One region of the Streptococcus gallolyticus subsp. gallolyticus DSM 16831 genome, then DNA from elsewhere that is predicted to be linked to it. Evidence: predicted binding sites of a transcription regulator. Region 1 holds the regulator's gene; the other holds the start of a gene.

The links. Region 1 encodes HrcA, which represses chaperone genes, less so after heat shock. Its sites were predicted from a motif close to TTAGCACTCNNNNNNNNNGAGTGCTAA; they were not measured.
Region 2: groES (co-chaperone GroES) is a predicted target of HrcA. The motif match lies at 2,379-2,405, and genes of this name have one in related genera.

The regions. Positions count from the first base shown of each region.
Region 1 covers NZ_CP018822.1:341,512-347,727, reverse strand. The annotation lists gene dnaK (molecular chaperone DnaK) at 1-1,817, opposite strand, end outside; gene grpE (nucleotide exchange factor GrpE) at 1,900-2,439, opposite strand; gene hrcA (heat-inducible transcriptional repressor HrcA) at 2,482-3,516, opposite strand; gene BTR42_RS01975 (glycoside hydrolase family 73 protein) at 3,652-4,233, opposite strand; gene BTR42_RS01970 (M15 family metallopeptidase) at 4,230-5,003, opposite strand; gene BTR42_RS01965 (histidine phosphatase family protein) at 4,987-5,691, opposite strand; gene BTR42_RS01955 (PFL family protein) at 5,915-6,216, opposite strand, start outside.
Region 2 covers NZ_CP018822.1:129,743-135,958, reverse strand. The annotation lists gene BTR42_RS00875 (helix-turn-helix domain-containing protein) at 1-170, opposite strand, end outside; gene groL (chaperonin GroEL) at 339-1,967, opposite strand; gene groES (co-chaperone GroES) at 2,035-2,319, opposite strand; gene BTR42_RS00860 (ABC transporter ATP-binding protein) at 2,531-3,334, opposite strand; gene BTR42_RS00855 (ABC transporter substrate binding protein) at 3,334-5,310, opposite strand; gene BTR42_RS00850 (hypothetical protein) at 5,796-6,216, opposite strand, start outside.

The sequences.
Region 1 (6,216 bases):
AACTCACCGTCAACAACGTCATCACCATTGTTTGATGAATCAGTTGATTGTGCACTTTCAGCACCTGCTTGGGCTTGTTGTGCAGCTGCAGCTTGTTCGTACAATTTCACAGCAAGAGCTTGAGCTTTTTCGTTAAGAGCTTCAAGTTTAGCTTTCATATCTTCAAGATTGTTAGCTTCTTGAGCAGCTTTCAATTCATCAAGAGCAGATTGAGCAGCATCACGTTCTGTATCAAAGCCTTTGCCTTCAGTTTCTTTGATTGTTTTTTCTGTTGCAAAGATAGCTTGATCAACTTCGTTACGAAGGTCAACTTCTTCTTTACGTTTAGCATCAGCTTCTGCGTTAGCTTCTGCATCTTTCATCATTTTTTCAATTTCTTCATCAGTCAAACCAGAATTAGATTGAATAACGATGTGTTGTTCTTTTTGAGTACCAAGGTCTTTAGCTTTAACAGACACGATACCGTTTTTGTCAATATCAAATGTTACTTCGATTTGAGGGATACCACGAGGTGCAGCTGGAATATCAGTCAATTGGAAACGACCAAGAGTTTTATTATCAGCAGCCATTGGACGTTCACCTTGAAGAACGTGGATATCTACGGCTGGTTGGTTATCAGCAGCTGTTGAGAACACTTGTGATTTAGATGTTGGGATAGTTGTGTTACGGTCAATAAGTTTTGTAAATACACCACCCATAGTTTCAATACCAAGTGACAACGGAGTAACGTCAAGAAGAACGACATCTTTAACATCACCAGTGATAACACCACCTTGGATAGCAGCACCCATAGCAACTACTTCGTCAGGGTTAACAGATTTGTTTGGTTCTTTACCAGTTTCAGCTTTAACAGCTTCGACAACGGCAGGAATACGTGTTGAACCACCAACAAGGATAACTTCATCAATTTCAGAGATTGAAAGACCAGCATCTGACAAAGCTTGACGAACTGGAGTTTTAGTACGTTCAACAAGGTCACGAGTCAAATCATCAAATTTAGCACGAGTAAGGCTTGTTTCCAAGTGAAGAGGTCCAGCAGCTCCAGCAGTGATGAATGGAAGTGAGATTTGTGTTTGAGTCACACCTGAAAGGTCTTTTTTAGCTTTTTCAGCAGCATCTTTCAAACGTTGAAGAGCCATTTTATCTTGGCTAAGGTCTACGCCATTTTCGTTCTTGAAGTCAGCAACTAACCAATCAATAATTTTTTGGTCGAAGTCGTCACCACCAAGTTTGTTATCACCTGCTGTTGCAAGTACGTCAAAGACACCGTCACCAAGTTCAAGAATAGAAACGTCAAATGTACCACCACCAAGGTCAAATACTAAGATTTTTTCATCTTTATCAGTTTTATCAAGACCGTATGCAAGAGCGGCTGCAGTTGGTTCGTTAACGATACGTTCTACTTCAAGACCAGCGATTTTACCAGCATCTTTTGTTGCTTGACGTTGAGCATCGTTGAAGTATGCAGGAACTGTGATAACAGCTTTTGTTACTTTTTCACCAAGGTAATCTTCAGCATAACCTTTAAGGTATTGAAGAATCATTGCTGAAATTTCTTGTGGAGTGTATTCTTTACCATTTGCAGATACTTTTTCAGAAGTACCCATTTTAGATTTGATAGAAATAACTGTATCTGGATTAGTTACTGCTTGACGTTTAGCAGCGTCACCAACGATGATTTCACCGTTTTTGAATGAAACAACTGAAGGAGTTGTACGGTTACCTTCTGGGTTTGCAATAATTTTTGATTCAGTTCCTTCAAGAACTGCAACGGCTGAGTTTGTTGTACCTAAGTCAATACCAATAATTTTAGACATATTTTATCCCTCTTTTTTATGATTTATCTTTTTTTCTTTCAGTTATAGTTTTATGACATTGCGGTCAAGTCTTTGCTAACGATTAGCTGTAAACAACAACCATAGCTGGACGCAATAGACGTTCGTGAAGTTTGTAACCCTTTTGAAGCACTTGAGCAATGCTATCTGCAGGATGTTCTTCATCAGCTGGAAGAGTTTGAACTGCCATATGCAAGTTGTGGTCAAAGTTTTCAACAACCACTTCTTCAACACCTTCTTCGTTAAGCGCACGAATCAAGCTGTCACGTGTCATTTCAAGACCTTTTTTCACATCATCTGTCAATCCTTCAACAGCAAGTGCTCTTTCCAAATTATCCAAACTTGGTAAAATTGCTTTGGCTAAATCTTGTGAACGGTATTTTTGCAATTGCTGACGTTCTTCATTAGCGCGACGTTGAATGTTTTGCATTTCAGCATGAGCACGAAGGTATTTATTTTCAAAATCTTCCGCACGCTCAAGTGCTTTTTGCAATTCTTCATTTTGAGCATCTTCTTGAGGCTGCTCTTCTACTTTTTCTTCAGTCACAACATCAGTGGCTTCAACTTCTTCTTGAAGTTCTTCGTTTTTAGTTTCTTCTGACACTGTGTCCCTCCCTTATCTTTTTTATCAATTTAATTACTAAACTTAGTTGACCTCGTAATGATTACTATTGAGGTAGCGATAATAATCACCAAGTTTCATCGCCAAAACACGCCCGATAACATTTACCAAGCTAACACTTCTGCGATAATCCATATCAATCGGACCAATCAAGCTAAGAAGCCCAAATCCACGATAAGGAATCAGAAACTTATGTGTCAAAACAGTCACATTAGCTAGCGCTGCTTCTTGACTATCTGCAACCTGAACAGTCGCAATCTCATCTTCTTTCATTGAAGAGCGAAGAGCAACCGCGACCCTTTGGTCATTATCTAAGAAACGATATGTTTCCAGATTAGCATAATCAAGCGAATTAACCTTACCAGCTACAAAAACCAATTCTTTAAACAATTCTGCGAAAATATAGTCGAACAAATCTAACACATTGTCTGTCACGGTAAAATATTTTTGCAAAATCTGCGGAATCTCTGTTCGTAACTTATAATGAATATCCATCACCGTTCGTCCAAGCAAACGCTCATCGACGATTTCTTTCAAAGTTACCAAATCTTTCAACATGAAGTTTTTAGGAATGGCAAATTGAATTGTCGCAGGTTTGGATTCATCCAAGGTTAAAACAGCTAGAGCATCATGACTCGATAATTGAACAATATCGAAAGCTGTAAGTTTTTGACGAGCTGGCTCAACATCCAAAATCACCGACGTGTAACCAGTCATATCAGCCAAAACCTGACTTGCTTTTTGTAGAATATCATCAAGCTTAAAAGCTTCAAAATCAAAAGCTTTGATGACCTGATAAATATCACGTTCATCGATACTGTCAAGACTCAATGAATGCTCAACAAAATACTTAAAACCAGCAGCACTTGGCATTCGCCCACTTGACGTATGAGCCTTTTCAAGTAAGCCCAACTTTTCTAGCTTCGCCATATCGTTACGAATCGTTGCACTACTCGAGTCAATGGTTGCCTGTAAAGTCTTAGAGCCGACAGGTTCATGCGTCTGTGTAAATAATTCGACAATCAAATTCAAAATATCACTTTGACGTTGGGTAATCATAACCTCGCTCCTTTCTACATTTAGCACTCATATACCTCGACTGCTAATTCATGATTTTATTATACTCCTTTAAAAACGAGTGTCAAGAGAAAAACTCAAAAAATTAGCACTCTTTTTAGTAGAGTGCTAATTTTTCTATTTATCATACGCTGTTAAGTTGTTTTTTTCAATAATAGCAATCAATTTCGTAGCATAGTCAGGGTCTGTACTGAATCCCATATCCTGCAACGATTGTGCTGTTTTTTTATAACCCATATTAGACACTAAAATATCATACGCTCCATCACTTAATTTGCCAGATTGTAATAAATCAAAATAATCATAAATAGCAGCCGTCCAAGATTTATAAACCGCAAAGCGACCTGTCTCAGTCTGCCACTCATTAACAAAATAACTCTTATAAGTTAATTCTATCGCCGTTTGACCATCCTGTGCCTGCACCGCAAATAAATTATGATATTTTACTGCCAATAAATTCGTCCCATAATTTGATTCCAAAACAGCTTGAGCAATGATAATCGAAGGACGTACGCCATATGACGCTGCTACTTTTTGAATCGTCGGAGCAATTTCTTCAATAAACTCTGTTTGCGTATAAGAAACACTCTGCTTCTTCGTAGCACTTGGCGTTGCATGGTGCAAGCAAAGCAAAAGAATTCCAACAAAAAAGATAAAAACAAAAGTCAAAAATTGTTTCAGAGAAAAACGAGATTTCATCGATTATTCTCCTTCAACAAAGCCACATATTCTTCTAAGGTTAAGTTGTTTTCTGTCATGTATTTAGCAGATTCAACACCAACATAGCGGAAATGCCAATCTTCGTAATCGACTCCCGTTGAATCACTCTTACCTTCAGGAAAACGTAGGACAAAACCATATTCAGGAGCAATAGCTGCGACCTGCGCAACAACATCAGCATCACTCTCATTCAAAGAATTTACCGTACTCATATCAATAGCAAGTCCAGTCTGATGTTCACTAGCACCAGCAGGCTGTGAATACGTCTTAACCAAATCCTCCGCCGCTTCTTGCGTTAAACTTGGATCAGCTGCCATTTCTTGTGACACATAGGAATTAAATAATTCTTCTTGATAAGCCACACTTCGGTAGCCAGAAATCAAATGTTCACTGCTATCAATAGCTTGCGCTGCTGCCAAAAAGTTTCGAACATTATCAGCAATACGTGAATCCACATAGATATTATCAATTTGCGTTAAATCAGGATTCATCTCAGCTGTAATATTATCACGATTAACTAAAACAAGCTCCCAATCACTTGATGAAACATCTGGCAAATCCGTCGCTGAAGCTGTTGAACTCGTTGAAGACTCAGAGCTCACCAAGCTTGAACTATCCGTTGATGACTTTTGAGCATTTCCACTCAATGACAATTTGTCACCTTGGACAAAAACAAAAATACCGACTATAAAAATTACAATAACTAACAACCCTAGAATAAGAGTTGGTAAACTACGCTTTTTTCTCATTTTTTCTTTCTTCTAATATTTGCCTACCACGCAAACGATAACTAACATCGCCGATAGACTCTATTGTAAATTTTCCATTTTCAAAACTAACAACGGAAATACTACCATTGTCCAACCCCAAACTTCTTGGCGTTGCGTGATCAATTAACCACAAAAACGTTCCAATAGTCATCCCATGGCTAACAACAATAGCATTTCCACCACCCAAAGCCTCGATTTTCTCAGCAATAGCAGTAAATCCCTCTAAAATACGGCTACTCAAAACTTCCCAAGTCTCAGCCCAACCAGCTGTATCGACTTGATAAATACCTGCCGCCATTTCTTGATAAGTCAACTTAGTCATATCCTTATCAAATACACGTGGCAACACACCATTAAAGAGCTCACCATCGTATCCGCCATCTAGGCTACCAAAACACCATTCGCGAATACGTTTATCACGAGTATATGGGATATTTTCCTGTTGACATTCACGTAAAATAATCTCCATTGTCTGTAAAGTACGTCCACTATCGCTCGAAAACGCCTCTTTAAAAACAATTCCTGCATCTTTCAAGCCTAAACCAAGCTCTTGAATCCCACGCTCACCATCAACAGTTAAAGGACTATCACTCCAACCTTGAGCACGACCAATCGTATTGAACATCGTTTTTCCATGACGAGCAATATACAATCTTGTTTTAACCATAACGATTCCTCCCAGACTTGATTCCTATAAAAAACAGAGGTGTACGACAACAAAAATAATGAATTTTTTACTTTTTTCAGCTCTTTTATTATATCATATTTTTCAAAAGCTTCATCAGTTGACACGCAGCTTTGATAACCTGAAATCATTTTTTTAAATTTAAGCAAAAAAATACCTAGGATAGCAACCTTTGCTTATTCTAGGTAAATATCGAACAAAATAATTAGTTTTTAAAGCTATGAACAGGGGCAGGGATTTGACCACCACGTTTGATGAAATCAGCAGATGAATTATGATTAACACTCATTACAGGCGCTGTACCAAGAAGACCACCAAATTCAATCATATCGCCTTCTTTACCTTTTGGAATAATACGAACAGCTGTTGTTTTTTGATTAATCACACCAATAGCTGCTTCATCAGCAATCATAGCAGCGATTGTTTCGTAAGGAGTATCTTCAGGAATAGCAATCATATCCAAACCAACAGAACAAATAGCTGTCATTGCTTCAAGTTTTTCCAAGT
Region 2 (6,216 bases), 210 kb from region 1:
GCTACTAACAATTTATCAGCTGCTAACATTGTTTGCCCATTTTCAAATTTTGATAATTGTGAAAGAGACAAATTGCCACGTGCCACATCTTTTAATTTTAGCCCACGCGCCACTCTGAGTTCCCGATAAAGTTCACCTAAATTCATTAATTCTTTTTCGTTCAATATCATTTTTCTCCATAACAATGAGCGCTAGCTCTTTTCCACGTTATCTATACTTTTTCTTATTATATCAAATTTTGTTATAAAACTCTTAAATAAAGACATTGCTTTCAAGGCAAATGAAAACTCCTCAGAATTTGAGGAGTTTTCGTTATTTTTAATAATCATTTATCTAGCTTAGAAGCCACCCATCATTGATGGGTCCATACCTGGAGCTGCTGGCGCTGGTGCAGCTGGTTCTGGATGATTAGCCACAACGGCTTCAGTTGTCAAAATAAGACTTGCAACTGACGCGGCATTTTGAAGGGCTGAACGTGTTACTTTAACAGGGTCAATGATACCTGCTTCAACCATGTTTACCCATTCACCGTTGGCAGCGTTAAATCCTGTACCAACTTCTGAGTTTTTCAAGTGTTCGATGATAACTGAACCTTCGTAACCAGCATTGAATGCAATTTGACGAACCGGTTCTTCAAGAGCACGAAGAACAATGTTACGACCTGTTGCTTCATCACCGTCAAGTTCAAGTTCAGCAACTTTTGAAATGACATTGACAAGTGCTGTACCACCACCTGCAACAATACCTTCTTCAACGGCAGCGCGTGTGGCATTAAGCGCATCTTCAATACGCAATTTCATTTCTTTCAATTCTGTTTCTGTCGCTGCACCAACTTTGATAACAGCTACTCCACCAGCTAATTTAGCTAAACGTTCTTGTAATTTTTCACGATCAAATTCTGATGTTGTTGCTTCGAGTTGTGATTTAATCACATTGACACGATTAGCGATAGCTGAAGCCTCACCAGCTCCTTCAACAATAACTGTACTATCTTTATCAACAGTTACTTTAGCAGCTTGTCCAAGAGCTGTCATGTTGGCATCTTTCAAATCAAGACCAAGGTCTTCTGTGATGACAGTACCACCAGTTAAAACGGCAATATCTTCAAGCATTGCTTTACGACGGTCACCAAATCCAGGAGCCTTAACAGCTACAACGTTGAAAGTACCACGAATTTTGTTAAGCACAAGTGTTGGAAGAGCTTCACCGTCAACATCATCAGCAATAATAAGAAGTGGACGACTAGTTTTAAGCACTTCTTCAAGAAGTGGCAAAATGTCTTGAATGTTTGAGATTTTCTTATCTGTAATCAAGATGTATGGATTTTCAAGGTCAGCAACCATTTTTTCATTGTCAGTAACCATGTATTGTGAAAGGTAACCACGGTCAAATTGCATACCTTCAACAACGTCAAGTTCTGTTTCCATACCACGTGATTCTTCGATAGTGATAACACCGTCGTTGCCAACTTTTTCCATAGCTTCTGAAATGTATTCACCAACTTTTTCAGAACGTGATGAAACCGCAGCGACTTGAGCAATCGCTTCTTTATTAGCAACTGGTTGAGCAATGGCTTTTAATTCGTCAACTGCAACAGCGACAGCTGATTCGATACCACGACGGATACCAATTGGGTTTGCGCCCGCAGTAACGTTTTTAAGACCTTCACGAACGATAGCTTGTGTCAATACTGTGGCAGTTGTCGTACCGTCACCAGCGATGTCGTTTGTTTTTGAAGCAACTTCTGATACAAGTTTAGCTCCCATATTTTCAAAATGGTCTTCTAATTCGATTTCTTTGGCGATTGTCACACCATCATTTGTGATAAGTGGTGAACCAAATGATTTTTCAAGAACCACATTACGACCTTTAGGGCCTAAGGTTACTTTAACGGTATCTGCCAAAATATCCACACCACGCATCATGCTTGCACGTGCATCTGCTGAAAATTTAATATCTTTTGCCATGATTAGTTTCCTCTATTTTATTTCTATTGATAAATTTTCTAAATAAACGTTTATAGCACAATCTCTCTTATGCTAGAATAGCCAAAATATCTGCTTCACGAACGATAGTTACTGTGTTATCGTCGTCTTTGACTTCAATTCCAACACCATTTTCAATAATAACTTTATCACCTGCTGCAACACTTGGCGCTACCAGTTCACCTGTCAAGGTACGAGCACCGTCACCGATTGCTACAACAGTTGCTACTTGAGTTCTTTCTTTGCTTGCGCCAGCAAGGACAAAACCACCAACTGTTTGCTCTTTTTCTTCTTCAACTTTCAAGACCACACGGTCACCTAATGGTTTTAACATGCTTTTGCCTCCAATTATCTCTTAATTTTTGTTTGAAAATAGCAGAGCTAAATTCTTTTTTAGCACTCTAATACATCGAGTGCTAATTCCTACAAAATCTATTCTAACACTTGGTCAGAAATAGTCAAGAAAAAAACACTAATTCTCAAAAAAAGAAAACTGAGCTGAAATCGTTCCTATAGTGGAAGCAATTTTGCTCAGTTAATCTATATCACCCCAGCACTAGGGCGTCGTCGTTTAGGGCTTGACCGCTATTTTTGTGGAAGAGGTCCATGAGTTGAGCAACGGTGAGGTTTTTCTTTTCATCACCGCGAACGTCAACCACGATTTTGCCATGATAAAGCATGATAAGACGGTTACCATACTCGATAGCGTGTTCCATATTATGGGTAATCATTAAAGTTGTTAGCTCTTGTTCTTCAACGATTTTTTTCGTTAAATGCATAACCATGTCACTTGTTTTTGGGTCAAGGGCTGCTGTGTGTTCATCTAAGAGAAGAATTTTGGGGCGCACCAAGGTTGCCATGGCAAGCGTTAGTGCTTGACGTTGCCCTCCTGATAAGAAAGCCGCATCTGTTTTCATACGGTTTTCCAGTCCTAAACCAAGCTCTGTCAATGTTTCTTTGAACAATTCACGTTCTTGTTCGGTGACAGATTTTTTGAAGAAGCTGCGCTTTTTACCACGACGGTAAGCAATCGCCATATTTTCTTCAATCGTTAAATTGGTTGCTGTTCCCATTCGTGGGTCTTGGAATACACGGCTAATATCTTTTGAACGTGCGGCAACAGAAGCTTTACGAATAGATTCTCCTTCCAGAAGAATGTCTCCTTCGTCAATGTCAACGACGCCAGCAATGGAATTCATAAGTGTTGATTTCCCAGCACCATTTCCTCCAATGACAGAGATGAAATCACCTTGTTCAATGTCTAAATCTAAGCCACGCAAAACGTGATTTTCGTTAACAGTTCCTTTTTCAAAGGTTTTATGAATATTTGATAATGTTAAAAGTGCCATTAATCTTCACCTCCTGGAGTTAATGTTTTTGAGGGTTTGATATGAAGTTTGTTGCGAATTTCTGGAACATAGAGAATCAAGGCAAGCAGAATCGCTGACGCTAATTTGAGCATTTGCGCATCGACATTCATGGCTAGAATGATAACAAGCACCAGACGATATAAGATTGAACCAAGGACAATTGACCAGAGACGTTTGCCAAGTGGCAAGTATTTCACGATAACTTCAGCAAAGATAATAGATGCCAAACCATTAACAATCGTACCTGTTCCCATATTCATATCCGCGTAGCCATTATTTTGCGCCAAAAGTGAACCAGCAAGGGCAATCAAACCATTTGAAATCATGTAACCCAAAATCTTCATGCGGTCAACCTTAATACCATTAGCTTCACCCATAGCAATATTATCACCTGTTGCACGAAGCGCGAGACCGACTTGCGTATTTAACAGAACCACCAGCAAGATAATGACTAATGCGACAAAGATAACACCAATCAAAATCACAGCATATAGTTTCGACAAGTTAAGTGCTGACGTCATTAAGGTCACGAGTGTTTCTTGACCTGCTAACGAAACATTGGCACTACCTAGCACCAAAAGATTGATAGAATAAAGTGCCGTAAGAGTAATAATCCCTGTTAACAGAGCTGGAATTTTCATCTTGGTGTGCATGAAACCAGACACCGCACCAGCAATCATTCCTGCCACAAAACCACCAATAGTAGCAATTAATGGATTAATGCCATTGACAATCATAATCGCTGTTGAAGCTGCCCCGAGTGGGAATGAGCCTTCGGCAGAAAGGTCAGCAATATCTAAAATACGGAAAGTAATAAAGACACCAATTGCCATGATTGACCACAAAAGACCTTGTGAAATTGCCGATAAAACAATATCAAGCCAACCGTTCGTACTTGATGAATCTGACGTTTGTGTTGACGTGCTTGATGAACTTGTTTTCGTTGTGCTTGAGCTTGCTGATGTGCTTGTTTCGGTCGTATCAGAAGACGATTCTGTCGTGTCGTTCTCAATACTACTTAAATCAATTCCTAAAGTCTCAGCCATTTCATCATTGGTAACGACGTTTAGTGTCTCTGGATATTCCGCAGCAACATCACTAACATCTTCACCTTCAAGGATACGAATGGCTAATTTTGCCGTTTGACGACCAAGGGCTTCGTAATTAGCACCGTACGTAAAGAGGACACCTTGTTCCACAACATCTGCTGAACCACCGACAACTGGAATTTTTGTTTCTTTCGATAATTCTGTAATGAGCGAGATAGCACTAACAATCATATTATCCGTTGGGATAAATAGAACTTCTGTCTGGCTCATCAGGCTTTTAGCGGTATCTTGGACATCATTCGTTGATGAGATACCTTTGGTAATGACCTCGATACCTGCCTTAGCAAACGCTTCTTTTGCTTCTTCAACTTGAACTTCGGAATTGCGTTCATTTGTCGTGTACATGATGCCAACTTTTTTCACATTCGGCATGACTTTTTGCAATAATTCGACCTGTTTTGAAATAGGCGACATGTCACTTGTCCCTGTTGCAATGCCCCCAGGATTTTCCATTGAATCAACTAATTTTGCTGATACTGGATCGGTAACTGCTGTAAACAAGACTGGAACGTCGGTTGATAGATTAGCCAAGGTCTGTGCGGCTGGTGTTGCAATCCCTAAAACAAGGTCATTATTAGCAATCAAATTGGTTGAAATGGTTTGTAAATTTGACTGGTCACCTTGTGCATTTTCATAATCAATGACGATATTATCCCCGTCAACGTAGCCTTCTTTTTTTAATTCATCCACAAATCCCTTGCGAGCTGCTGTTAGCGATTGATGTTCAACATACTGAAGAATCCCAATATGGACAACATCGTCGCTAGTGCCTTTTGATGATGAACACCCAAATAACGTGAGTACAGCTAACATCAAAGCCATAATAGCTGCCATGTTTCTTTTCATACTACTTACCTCTGCTTTTCTTACTCCCAATCTTGATGTCGAGATTGGAAAACTTTTTTCAATATTAGAACTGCTTAGTTCTACATCAGCCACAATAAATAAAACCAGCTAGGCTCAAAAGTCTAACTGGTTTTCAATACATGCGTAAAAACATATCTTACTTGCCAATTAGAACTCAAAGTATCTAATCGGCTTTTCTCAACAGTAAAATGCTTTAGCTTCATAGATACAAACGGTATGACGTTTGCATCCATGATTGGCTACAAACGTCTATCTAAAGAAACTAAAGTAATAGTAATGATTTAGTTTTTCAGTCATTACAGACGCCTTTTTCAGCATATTTCCTCCTGTTAAGTTGTAAACCATGAGACATTCACATGGCTTACCGTCATTGTTTTTGATTGTTTACAGTTTACCCTTATTTTTGCTTTCTGTCAATATATTTTTAAAATTCAGAAAAAAGAGTTTGATTTCGACATGCTATTTCACTCACTAAAAATAATGGCATCTGCGTAATCTATGCCAAATTTTGATAAATCATAAATCGTTTTTTCTTGCGTATCCACAGAGTATTTCACTAATTGTTCATTAAATAAAAAGTAATAATCTGAATCTGTCTGTGTGAAAAAGACTTCTAACATGCCCGAAGCAATTTCTGGGAAAGTAAACTGGGTCTGAGAGAGCGTTTCTAAGTCAATGATTGTCCAAGTGTAATCAGCAACGTATAGCGGGTCATGAAGAACTAGCAATTGATGACGAGACTCGTCATAATAAATAAATTTTGGGTATTCAAGCTTGGTTTCAATACGACTGGTTTCACCACTTGCAAGGTCATAGACAAGAATATGTTGCCCACCATCTGGCTCACCGTCCTCACGAATCCCCTCTTTAGCAGCTGTCATATAA